Regions from separate parts of the Paenibacillus sp. FSL R7-0204 genome, predicted to be linked through region 3. Evidence: predicted binding sites of a transcription regulator. Region 3 holds the regulator's gene; each other region holds the start of a gene.

Region 1 (3,178 bases), 260 kb from region 3:
ATATCCATGAACTTCTGCTTCAGACCGTTGAAGTCTGCATCCGGATGTTCGTAGAACAGCCACATTCCCTTGGCAGCATCCATTGGGGAACCGCCGCCGAGTGCAATGATGCAGTCCGGCTGGAATCTGTTCATCATAGCAGCGCCTTTTTCTACAGTAGTAGTCGATGGATCTGGTTCAACTTCCGAGAATACTTCGATTGCTACAGGCGTCTGACGTTGGCGCAGGTAGTGCTCCACTCTTTCAACATAGCCGAGCTTCACCATCATAGGGTCAGTGATGATTGCTACACGAGTGATGTCAGGCATTTTGGCCAGATACTGAGTGGCTCCCTTTTCGAAGTAAATCTTGTCAGGTACTTTAAACCATTGCATATTCACGGTACGACGGTTCACCCTTTTCACGTTGATCAGATTGATGGCAGTCACGTTCTGCGATACCGAGTTGCGTCCGTAAGATCCGCAGCCCAGTGTCAATGAAGGGATATTGGTGTTGTAAATATCGCCGATTGCGCCGTGTGTGGATGGCGAGTTGACGAGAATACGTCCAGTTTGCAGACGGTTGGAGAACTTCATGATTACTTCTTCATTATTGGAATGGATAGCCGAGCTGTGGCCCATGCCGCCAAATTCAACGATTTGAGCTGCGCGTTCGATACCCTGGTCAGCATTCTTCACCTTGTAGCAAGCCAGAACCGGGCTCAGCTTCTCAGCGGACAATGGATATTTAGTACCTACACCTTCAAGCTCAGCTACCAGGATCTTCGTTCCGGCAGGAACCTGAATGCCGCACATTTCAGCGATCTTAACAGCGGATTGGCCAACGATAGCCGGGTTAACCGCACATTTCTCTACGTTCATTGCTCCGCTGGTCAGCTTAGCTGCTTCTTCTTTGTTGACAAAGTAACAGCCGTTCGCAATCATTTTCTTCTTCACTTGGTCGAAGATGGCTTCTTCAATGATGACTGCCTGCTCGGAAGCACAGATCATACCATTATCAAAAGTCTTCGACAGGATAAGGTCTGTTACAGCCTGATCAATGTCAGCACTCTTCTCAATGAAGGCAGGCACGTTACCAGGACCTACGCCGAGTGCCGGTTTGCCGCAGCTGTAAGCTGCTTTGACCATTGCCGACCCGCCGGTTGCCAGAATCAGTGCAACGTCCGGATTGTTCATCAATGCGTTTGTTTTGTCCATCGTAGGAAGCTCAATCCATTGGATGAAGTTCTCAGGTGCACCGGCTGCTACGCCTGCATCATGCAGAATTTTGGCTGCTGCCGCGCTGCACTCTTGCGCTGACGGGTGGAAACCGAATATAATAGGGTTACGTGTCTTAGCGGAAATCAAAGCCTTAAACATCGTGGTGGATGTTGGGTTGGTTACCGGTGTGATACCCATAATGATTCCGACTGGTTCAGCAATCTTCTGGAAGCTGTCATAAGCGTTATCCTCAATAACGCCTACAGTCTTGTCGTACTTAATTCCGTGCCAGATATATTCAGTGGAGAAGATATTCTTCGTGATTTTGTCTTCGTATACTCCGCGTCCTGTTTCTTCAACTGCCAGTTTTGCCAGGTACATATGCTTGTCGAGTCCGGCCAGCGCCATTGCATGAACGATTGTGTTTGTCTGCTCTTGATCCAGGCCCATGAACGCTTCGTGGGCTTTCTTTGCTTTATCCACCAAAACCTGAATATATTCTTCAGCGGTGGTTTGTTTCACTTGGGCGGCGACTTCGTTTTTAACTGCCATCTCCCTCGTCCTCCTGTCAATTTTTAGGTTGTTTCTTTCTATACATTTATCTTAGCACATCCCTTTCACCTTGTATAGTGAAATCTTTCACAAAGTTTAAAGTTTTTTTTGAGTTGTTTTCAAAGCGCTTTCATTCGATCATATACTAGCGTTTTTTCCATATTATATGTATTATTTATTTGATATTTGTCTATTCTGCGAACGCAATACGGTAGTCTGCAGCGTTGATGGCCCATCTTGCCTTGCAATGACGGTTGGGCTTCAGGAATTCTGTTCATGAATGCCAAGCCCTCACTTCGGTTCATCCGGTGCTCTTCTAGAATAACTCTGACGGTGTGAATATAAATATAAATCTCAACTTAACAAAAAGGAGACAGCATCTCTGCTGTCCCCCCTTATCCATCTCTTCCCCCGGCTCTAGGGGGACATCTAAACCTACTCTGCCTTAATCGTATCGAAGAATTTCTGCTGGACCGTTGCGGCCGCCGCATCAAGCTGGGCCTTCGAGTCTGTACCTTCCTTGGCGAACAGCTCCTGGATCACGTTGGACATCGTTGCATAGTAGTCCTGAGTGTTGTACTGGGCTTCGGGCTTGCCGTCCAGCAGCGCCATGATTTCGGGACTGTACTGATATACAATATCGTACTTGTCATAGACGGCCTTGGTCTTCTTGCCGAAGTCGGAATCTGCAGCATAGTAATCCAGAAGCGGCGGGATATAGTATTTGCCGTCCGTTTTACGCTGGCTGATAATGGCGTCGAGCGCCTCTAGCCCTTTATCCGAGAAATAGTCGAAGGTAATATAACGGAAGGCCATCTCCTGCTCATCCTTGCTGGCATTCGGGTTGATGACCAGATAGTCGCCGCCGAGTACGCCGGTATGCTTGCCGCCCTTCTCTGCCGCTGGCATCGGATAGGTCAGCACATCCTCCGGCTTGAAGCCTCCCTGATTGAGCGCCTGTTCAATGACGCCATCGGAGCCGGCCATCACCATCGCGGTGCGCCCCTGCTGGAAGGCGCCTACTGCATCACCCCAGCCGAGCGCCCAATCCTGGGGAACCGCTTTGGCTTCCCATCTCAGCTTTTTATAGAAGTCCAGCGCTTTAACACCAGCTTCGGAATTGAAGGTGGCCACCACCTTGCCGTTCTCAATCTTCTGAATCTCCCCGCCTGCTTCAAACAGGAAGTTGGTCCAGTTCCAGCCGGCTTCGTTGCCCTTACCCATTGGCGCAATTCCGGAGATCCCCTTCTTAGGATCGGCCACTCCTTTGGCTGTGTTCAACATGTCGTCCCAGGTCCAATCCATTGGAGGTACGGCTACACTTTTGTCATCCAGCATCTTCTTGTTGATCATTGTTGTAGTGACGTAACCCTTCTGCGTAACCCCATACACCTTGCCGTCAATGATGAACTGGTTCTGCAGCACTG
Region 2 (3,178 bases), 2.8 Mb from region 3:
CTGCGCGGAGGGGAGAGCATCTCCGAAGGGGCCGGGCCGCTCGGCAGATCCCTGCGCGGCTTCGTGCCGGTCTATAACAACCGGGGGCATCAGGTGGGAGTGGTCATTGCCGGTCTGTCCCTGGAGCGGGTCGAGCGGCTGGTCCTGCTGAATGAGTGGACGATTATTGCGATTCTGGTCTCGGGAGCCTTGCTTGGAGCGGGAGGAGCATTCATCCTCGCAGCCCGGATCAAGCGGATGGTGTTCGGGATGGAGCCGGAGGACATCTCCAAGCTGCTCCAGGAACGCAGTGCGATGCTGGAATCCACGCGCGAGGGAATTATTGCCGTAGATCAGGAGGCGCGGATTACCATCCTTAATATGGAGGCGCAGCGGCTTCTGAGGGCAGCGGGGATTGGCGGGAGTGCGATGAACCGGCAGATTGCCGAGTTTTGGCCGGAGCTGGGTCTGGAGCGGGTATTGGCTGAGGGAGAGGGGATACAGGACCGGGAGCTAGAGCTGGGAGACAGCTCTCTTTTGGTGAACAGCCTGCCAGTCCGGGTGAACGGGAACATCGTTGGCGCGATTGCTACCTTCCGGGATGAAACCGAGCTGGCTGTGCTGGCGGAGAAGCTGTCGGGAGTCTCGGTCTATGCAGAAGCGCTGCGCTCCGGTGCCCATGAGTTCATGAACAAGCTGCATGTCATTATGGGCATGACGCATATGGGTCTGTATGATGAGCTGCAGCAATATATTCTGGGAACGGTAAGCAATTACCAGAAGGAGATCGGGTCGATCACGAGACAGATCAAGGACCCGGTGATGGCCGGATTTCTGCTGGGGAAGCTGAGCAGGGCGCGCGAAGCGGGAATCGAGCTGCTGTTGACCGGAGACAGCTATCTGCCGGAGCCTGCCGATCCGCAGGTAATTCATGAGCTGATTACGATTGCCGGCAATCTGCTGGATAATGCTCTGGAGGCGCTGGGGGAGCTCCGCGAGCAACCCGTGAAGCGGGTGGAGCTTGCTTTTCAATATGAAGAGGAGCGGCTGCTATGCGAGGTAAGCGACAACGGTCCGGGAATTCCGGCGGGCCTGGGGGAGAAGATCTTCGTTCAGGGTTACTCCTCCAAGGGTGAACAGCGGGGAATCGGCCTATATCTGGTGAAGAAAAGTGTAGACAAACTCAGGGGCCATCTTGAGCTTGCCGTCGGCTGCGGGCCGGGAGCGCATTTTATCGTGGATGTGCCTTATGAGGTGAAGGAGGAGGAGGGTATGTGAACATTTAAGGTCCACATGCCCGCTTACTTTAGTTACAAAACTCTTTAATAACTTACGGAAGGTTCCACAACCCGCTTCTTTGGCGCTATGATAATTGTGAAAATATGCACAAGGGGGCACAACTCACATGAATAAGAGATTAACAGCGGCGCTTATCCTCATTCTCTCCGTGATGCTGGTAATTGCAGGCTGCGGAAACAACAATGCGGGCAGCAGCAAGAATGAGAGCAAGGAAGCAGGCAGCACGGCCACTGAGCCGGCAGCAACCACTGCACCTACAGAGAAGGCAGAGGCCGTGTCGGGAGCATCCGAAGCGAGCTATACTCCGTACGATCAGTTAAAAGATAAATATGATATCGTCATCGTCGGCGCAGGCGGTGCGGGAATGTCTGCTGCGCTGGAAGCCAAAGCGGCCGGCATGAACCCGGTTATCTTAGAGAAAATGCCGGTAGCCGGCGGCAATACAACCAAATCCTCCTCTGGGATGAATGCCTCGCAGACCAAGTTCCAGAAGGAGCAGGGCATCGAAGACAGCAACGAACTGTTCTATGAAGAGACCCTTAAGGGCGGACATGATACGAACAATAAGGAGCTGCTGCACTTCTTCGTGGATCAATCCGCAGGGGCCATTGACTGGCTCGATTCCATCGGAATCCGCCTGAACAATATTACAATTACCGGCGGTATGAAGGAGAAGCGTACCCATCGTCCGGAGGACGGCTCGGCAGTGGGACAATATCTTGTAGCAGGACTTGTCCGCAATGTTCAGGAGCAGGGAATTCCGCTGTTCGTCAATGCGGATGTGAAGGAGCTTACGGTGCAGGACGGTAAGGTGAACGGCGTGAAGGTGCTGTTCAACCAGGCCGATGACAAAACGATCAGCGCAGCAGCAGTTATCGTAACCACCGGGGGCTTTGGTGCCAACAAGGAACTGATTGCCAAGGTTCGCCCGGATCTGCAAGGGCTGGTAACGACCAACCAGATTGGCAGCACCGGCGACGGCATTGCCATGATTGAGAAGGTCGGCGGAACTACCGTAGACCTGGATCAGATTCAGGTTCACCCAACTGTACAGCAGGAGAAATCCTACCTGATCGGTGAAGCGGTCCGGGGAGAAGGGGCTATTCTTGTATCTGCTGAGGGCAAGCGCTTCGGCAATGAGATGGATACCCGTGACAAGGTGACGGCTTCAATTAATACACTTCCTGAGAAATCCGCTTATCTCGTGTTCGACGCCGGAGTGAAATCCCGTGTCAAGGCGGTAGACCAATACATCAAGATGGGTGTAGTCAAGACCGCAGATACCATCGAGGCACTGGCGGATCAGATGAAGGTTCCGGCCGCTGCACTTAAGACCACCGTGGAAACATGGAACAGTGCGGTGAAGAGTAAGTCGGATGCCGAGTTCGGCAGAACTACCGGTATGGATAATGATCTGTCCGGTGCTCCGTATTATGCGATTCAGATCGGCCCTGGGATTCACTATACGATGGGCGGAGTGGTGATCAACACCAACACTGAGGTCTTGAACAAAGAGGGCAAGGCGATTACCGGCCTGTTCGCGGCAGGAGAAGTGGTCGGCGGGCTGCACGGCGAGAACCGCATCGGCGGTAACTCGGTAGCCGAGATTATTATCTTCGGACGTCAGGCAGGGATTAAGGCGGCTGAATTTGTAAAAGCGCAATAAGCTATTATTCTATATTGTTCTCAAGTAAAAGGGATGCTCCGCAGCCATCAGGCTATGCGGGCATCCCTTTCTGTGTTGCAGCTCTAAGACTGTATCGCCGGGGAAGGCGACGGCTTGGCCGACCGGGTCAGCGAGAACAGCTCCAGCTCCGGGCGGCTCTTGCCGGCCAGCGTATCTGCAAGCAGCTCGGCGGCAATCATGCTGTAGACCGTGCCGTTCCCCCCATAGCCTTCA
Region 3 (3,178 bases):
CGGCAGCAGATGCGGCTGGTCAATATCAAGTGCGATGAAGTCAGCCTTCATCCCTGCTGCAAGCCGGCCTACTCCGCTCAGGAAAATAGACTGCGCCCCATACTCCGTAGCCATCAGCAGCGCTTCAGGAGCCGGTACCGCTGTGGGATCACCGCTTACGCCCTTGTGGATCAGAGCCGCCAGCCTCATCTCTTCGAACATATCCAGATTGTTGTTGCTTGCCGCGCCGTCTGTACCCAGGGAGACCTTAACCCCGGCTCGCAGCAGCTCAGGAACACGCGCAACTCCGCTGGCCAGCTTCAGGTTACTGCCGGGGTTATGCGACACGCCAACGTTATGGCGGGCCAGAATCCCGATTTCCTCATCGTTCAGATGAACCCCGTGGGCAATGAGCGAAGGACGGGTGAACATCCCCAGCTTCTCCAGATGCGCGACTGGACGAAGACCGTAGTCGGCCACGTTCTGCTCCACTTCATGGCGCGTCTCGGACATATGGGTGTGCATTGGCAGGTCCAGATCATGGGCAGCCTGCACAAACTTCATGAAAAACTCTGGAGGACAGGTGTACGGGGCATGCGGCGAGAGCATGGTAGTGATTCTGCCGTCAGCCTTACCGTGCCAGTTACGGGCAAAAGCAATCGCCTCAGCGAGCTTCGCTTGCTGTACCTCTTCCGGGCACAGCCCAATTACGCCGCGCATCAGCACCGCACGAATACCGGACTGCTCAGTTACTTCCGCTACCCGGTCCATATGATCATACATATCGAGGAAGGTGGTTGTACCGCCCTTCAGCATTTCCAGTACGGACAATGAGGTTCCCCAATATACATCATCACCAGTGAATTTCTCTTCCATCGGCCACATCTTCTCCTGCAGCCAAGTCTGAAGCACCATATCGTCGCCGTATCCGCGCAGCAGTGACATGGCAGTATGTCCATGGGTGTTGACCAGACCAGGCATGAACAGCAGACGGCTGCCGTCTACGACCTGAGCGCCATCCTCCACTACCGGCTCAGCTTCACCTATGTAAGTAATCAGATCATTCTCCAGGGTCATATATCCGCTTAGAACCGGCTTATCGCTGCCCGGAACCAGAAAGTACCCGTTCTTAATTATTGTGATCTTACTGCTCATCTTCTGCCTCATCCTTTCCGTCATGCAAATAATAGGCCAGGCTCTGCAGATCTGTGGTGAAATCTGCGGCATGAATCCGGATATTGGCAGGTGTCTTGAGAATAACCGGTGCGAAGTTCAGAATCGCCTCGATGCCGGAGTCCACAAGAATATCAGCTACATTCTGGGCTTCGCTGTCAGGTACGGTAATAATCCCGATCCGGATGCCCTGCGAGCGGATGGTACTGCTTAGCTCCTCCATCGGCTGCACAACCAGCGAGTTGATCTGCTGGCCCACTTTAGGCGGGTAGGCATCGAAGATCGCAGTAATCTTCATAGTATCCTTTAAGTAAGCGTTGTAGTTAGACAAGGCATGACCCAGATTACCGGCTCCAACGAGGGCAACATTAATTTGCTGGTCAAGCTTCAGGATATGGCGGATCTTCTCAATCAGATAAGATACATCATAGCCGATGCCCTTTCTGCCGAAATCACCGAAATAAGCCAAATCCTTACGGATCTGGGCGGGATTCAGATCAAGCTTCTGGCCCAGCTCCTGAGAAGAGACTGTGGAGATTTCACGTTTTTGGAGATCGTTCAGGAAACGCAGGTACACTGGGAGCCTGCGCACGACGGCCTCCGATATTTTATCCGATTTCATGTATTCTCCTCCTTAAAGTTGATGTAACATCACAAATTCGCTTCTTAAATAATGCCGGTTATAGCAACCGTATCCCGCCGCCTGCCGGAGTGGCAGGGCAAGCGGGAACGGATCTTCAGGTACATCATGACTTATTAATAATAGCAATAGCAGATGAATTAGGAAACCCCGCCGTCTTCCAGCCATTCAGCAATTCTCGGGACCATCTGCTCGGTGAGCATATGCTCCATCTTGGGACCGGGGAGCGAATACAGGAAGTACTTTCCGTAATACGATTCAATTACCCTGGTATCGTACACAATTACGATGCCCCGGTCCTGCGCCGTGCGGACCAGCCGCCCGAAGCCCTGCTTGAAGCGGATGACAGCCTGCGGCACGGACAGCTTCATGAACGGGTTCTTCTTCTGTGCCTGAAGCAACTCCGACTTCGCTTCTGCCAGCGGGTGATTCGGCGGCTGGAACGGCAATCTGACAATCGCCAGGCAGGTCAATGCTTCTCCCGGAATATCTACCCCTTCCCAGAAACTGCTGGTACCCAGCAGAACCGAAGCCGGGCTGTCCTGGAAGCGACGGATCAGCTTGCTCCGGCTGCCGCCCTCCACACCTTGTCCGAGCACCGCGATATCCTGGGAGGCAAGTGCCTCCTTAAGGGGGTCATACACCTGCCGCAGCATCTTGTAGGAGGTGAACAGCACCAGCATCCGCCCACGTGTAGTTACAGCAGTCTCGGCAAGGGAGTGTACAAGCGTGTCCACAAAACGGGCATCCCCTATACTTCCCTTGACACTGGGGAAGTCGCGGGGAATGACCAGGAGCGCCTGCTCACGGTACTTAAACGGCGAAGGAAGCAGAGCAGTCATCAGACGCCCCTGCTCCGCAGCTTCACCAAGGCCCAGATTATCAATCATGAACTGGAAGGACTTATCCACGGATAAGGTGGCCGAGGTCAGGACAATACTTTTCTTCTTGTCGAAGAACAGCTCCCTGAGCTGAGTACTGACATCTACAGGAACGGCAGACATTTGCAGCGACTTGCCTTTATAATTACCGCTTCCCTCCAGCCAATACACGATATTCTCATCGTTCAGGCTCATGAAGAAGCGGATCTGCTCTCTGATGGATGCCAGATCCTTGAATAACCCGCCGATATCGGTCACAAGACTGTCCGATGAGGATTGGCTGTCCGTGTCACGCATCTCACTGAGCATTTTGTCACCCTTGCGGATGATATCGCTCAGACTGAGGTTCAGCGTATTCTCAAGCGCAGCCAGCTCCTCCCAATCCTTCGGCTTCTTGCCCGGCTGCAGGCGAGCCACCAGCTGGCCTGCTTCACCGGCCCCGGCATCGCTGCGCTCGGGCAGCAGGCTGAAGAGCCGGTCGCTGAGTGCATCCCAGGATTCCTTG
Region 4 (3,178 bases), 2.3 Mb from region 3:
CCGCTCTTTCACACGTAAACAAAAATACCTTGCCGGCACTGATTCGTTCCCCGGAACCCGGGGTAATGATCCATATGAAACACTCCCTATTTTATTCACCGTGAGATCCGATTTCGTTCCCCCGAATCGGATTGCACGGTGAATTTTGTTTTGTCCGGAGAATGATCCTGCTGTACAAGGCACAAAAACACTCCCTGTCTCTACGAATCCCTTGAAGCAGGGTGCCGAGAAGCAGGAAGTGCTAGGCCAAGCTATGTTACAGTCCGGCGATGTGATTCACACCGGGTCAAGTCCGTATTCATTAAGCGTGTTTCTTCAAGCCCGCAGCAGGGACGCCTGCAGCCGAGTTCACTGCTCCCGGCTCTTTGCGCAGATAGGCCATCCAGTACGCAGCAGCCACGAAGATCGCGCCGCCCGTCAGATTGCCCAGCCAGACCGGAACGAAGTTGGCCACATACTGGCCCCAGGTAAAATGTCCTTCGAAGATCGCTGCAGGGATAAGGAACATGTTAGCTACAACGTGCTGGAAGCCGATGGCCACAAACGCCATGGTCGGGAACCAGATACCGAGGATTTTGCCGCTGAAATTGTCTGCCCCGTACGACAGCCATACCGCCAGTGCTACGAGCCAGTTACAGCCGATCCCGGAGATAAAAGCCTGCAGGAACGTAGCATCGATCTTATGCTCCGCCATACTTACCAGCTTCTCCAGATACACACCATCTGATGTAAGGCCAACGATATGACCGAAGAAATAAGCGACGAACAAGGCGCCTGCCAGGTTGCTTAGTGTAATTAGCACCAGATTCTTCATCACTTCCCAGAAAGAGATCTTCTTCGCAATGAACGCCAGCGGCACCGCCATCATATTGCCTGTCAGCAGTTCCCCTCCGGCAAGCAGCACCAGAATGAGTCCTACCGGGAAGACCGCAGCCCCGATGAAGTTAGCAATGGACCCCCACTCGGCAGGCGCACCGGCAATGACACGAATATCCAGCAAAAATCCGAGCGCGATAAACGCTCCTCCCAGAAAACCAAGAATGAGTACAGTGCTGAGCGGATTATGTGCCTTCTTGACTCCGTTCTCTACCGTCACTTCAGCGATTCCCTGCGGTTTGTTATAAGCCATGATTCCTATCCCCTTCTAATTACTTAAAATTTGTTCCTTTATGCCATTGTAACGTGATCCTAATCACATTTACGTGATAAAAGTCACTATCCGAAAAACCAAGTGAAAGTTTTCACTGACATGTCAAATTTACCATAAAAGCCGCTGCGGCGCAGCAGAAAATAAAAAAACATCTGCATACATTGGACCGATTGCCTTCATCCCAGCAGCCGGGGAGTTGTTTCTGTGATGGAGAAAAAAAAGAGCCCTAAGCGGGCTCCGCAAAATGTTAGCTTTTATACGTGTACAGGTTCTTTGACTGGAGCCGGTTTCGGCAGAGCCTGAAGGCCTGCGGTGTTCAGGAAGTTCCAAGGCTTGTTGTAATGCGGCTGGAAGAAGAAGTCGATGAAGGCCAGCTGGTCAACCGTCATCTTATTCTGGATGCAGACCGATACGGTATTGATCGACTGCGTCAGATCCATCTTGGACATAATTTGCGCGCCCAGAATGCGGCGGGTGGCACGGTCAAAGACCACTTTTACCTGAACCTGCTCGAAGGTCGGCATGAACTCTGGACGGTAGTTGTCGATCAGCATCACACTTTCCGTATCCATTCCCTCGGCTGCAGCAGCCTCTTCCGTCAGTCCGGTTCCGGCAATATTGTCTTCATAGATCTTGATGCCCGATGTTCCTTGCGTACCCATGTAAGGGATCGTGTTCGAGACCAGATTGCGGGCCACCAGCGTTCCCATACGCACTGCGTTGGTGGCCAGCGGGATGTATGCGTGCTTACCGGTCGGATTGTAATGAATCGCGCAGCTGTCACCGGCAGCATAGACATCCGGCAGGCTGGTCTGCATATAATCGTTAACCATAATCGCGCCGTTCGGCAGCATATCGACTTGGCCCTTCAGCAGCTCGGTATTCGGACGGAAGCCGATGCAGAGAATCACCAGATCCGTCTCATGCTCACCCTTGCTCGTGATCACCTTAGTCACTCTGCCGTTCTCACCTGCGAAGGAGGCGACCTTCTCGCCCAGCGCCAGCTTAATGCCGTGATCCTCAAGCGACTGCTGGATCGGTGCGGTGAACTCTTCATCGAGATATTTGCTCAGGATGCGGGCTTCCCCGTCAATCAGCGTAACTTCCTTGCCGTTCATCTGAAAAGCTTCCACCAGCTCGACCCCGATATATCCGGCACCGACCACAGTAATTCTGTTCACCTTCTGCGCTTCTTCGATAATGGTGTTGGAGTGATTGTAGTTCTTCGAGAGCAGGATGCCCTCCATGTCTATTCCTTCGAGCTTAGGCACAATCGGCCATGAGCCTGTTGTCATAATTAGTTTGTCATACGTATCTTCCATTTCCTCGCCGGTCATGAGGTTGCGGGCTTTTAGAGTTTTGCGGGCAGTGTCAATGTTGATTACCTCATGGCGCATCTTCGTCTGCACACCCAGCGCAGCCAGCTGTTCCGGGGAGGAATAGAATAGTCCCTGCGGGTCCTTGACCACACCGCCAACGTATAAGGCAATGCCGCAAGACAGGAACGAGATATTATCGTTGCGCTCATACACCGTAATCTGTGCATCCGGGTATAACTGTGCGGTATTTACAATGGCGGCCGTTCCGGCGTGGGTACATCCAATGACTGCTACTTTCATGATTTCTTCCTCCTCCAAGTTGAAAAGCTTATTTAGTAGGGCCTGTGTTTACGTTTAATTTACATTTGTGATTGTTTTCACTTTATACACTGATTATATTGTGATATTTATCACATTACAAGTAGTTTTGTGACTTTTCTCACAATGTTCACAATTTCAAATTTTAATAACTTTGGAGTTTCACCGCCTCATCCACTCCATTTGTGCCGCCGCTGCGCTCTTCAACCTTGAGTTAGTTTTCCCCGAAGGAGGGGCATTATGTCTGTCAGGAGCAGGAAACAGCAGGAGGAGCACAAGGGGCAGCCAGGCAGAACCGCAGCCCTGGTTTTTCGATTACATTTGCTCCGTGTCCGCCGCGCCAGCCCATTGTAATCGGTTTTCCGATTACATTTGCTCCGTATCCGCCGCG

The links. Region 3 encodes Rex, which represses fermentation and respiration genes when NADH is low (regulators of the CRP and FNR family bind a similar motif). Its sites were predicted from a motif close to TTGTGAAATATTTCACAA; they were not measured.
Region 1: a site for Rex is predicted at 1,827-1,844, ahead of adhE (bifunctional acetaldehyde-CoA/alcohol dehydrogenase). Genes of this name have one in related genera too.
Region 2: a site for Rex is predicted at 1,352-1,369, ahead of MKX42_RS25195 (flavocytochrome c). Genes of this name have one in related genera too.
Region 4: a site for Rex is predicted at 1,230-1,247, ahead of MKX42_RS03325 (formate/nitrite transporter family protein). Genes of this name have one in related genera too.

Annotation. Positions count from the first base shown of each region.
Region 1 is NZ_JBBOCA010000001.1:2,740,739-2,743,916, reverse strand. It holds gene adhE (bifunctional acetaldehyde-CoA/alcohol dehydrogenase) at 1-1,751, opposite strand, end outside; gene MKX42_RS12030 (ABC transporter substrate-binding protein) at 2,187-3,178, opposite strand, start outside.
Region 2 is NZ_JBBOCA010000001.1:5,751,228-5,754,405, reverse strand. It holds gene dcuS (DcuS/MalK family sensor histidine kinase) at 1-1,257, shown strand, start outside; gene MKX42_RS25195 (flavocytochrome c) at 1,385-2,944, shown strand; gene MKX42_RS25190 (NAD(P)/FAD-dependent oxidoreductase) at 3,028-3,178, opposite strand, start outside.
Region 3 is NZ_JBBOCA010000001.1:2,998,544-3,001,721, reverse strand. It holds gene MKX42_RS13360 (amidohydrolase) at 1-1,134, opposite strand, end outside; gene MKX42_RS13355 (redox-sensing transcriptional repressor Rex) at 1,124-1,774, opposite strand; gene dinG (ATP-dependent DNA helicase DinG) at 1,933-3,178, opposite strand, start outside.
Region 4 is NZ_JBBOCA010000001.1:722,828-726,005, reverse strand. It holds gene MKX42_RS03325 (formate/nitrite transporter family protein) at 302-1,129, opposite strand; gene MKX42_RS03320 (FAD-dependent oxidoreductase) at 1,405-2,769, opposite strand; gene MKX42_RS03315 (hypothetical protein) at 3,035-3,178, opposite strand, start outside.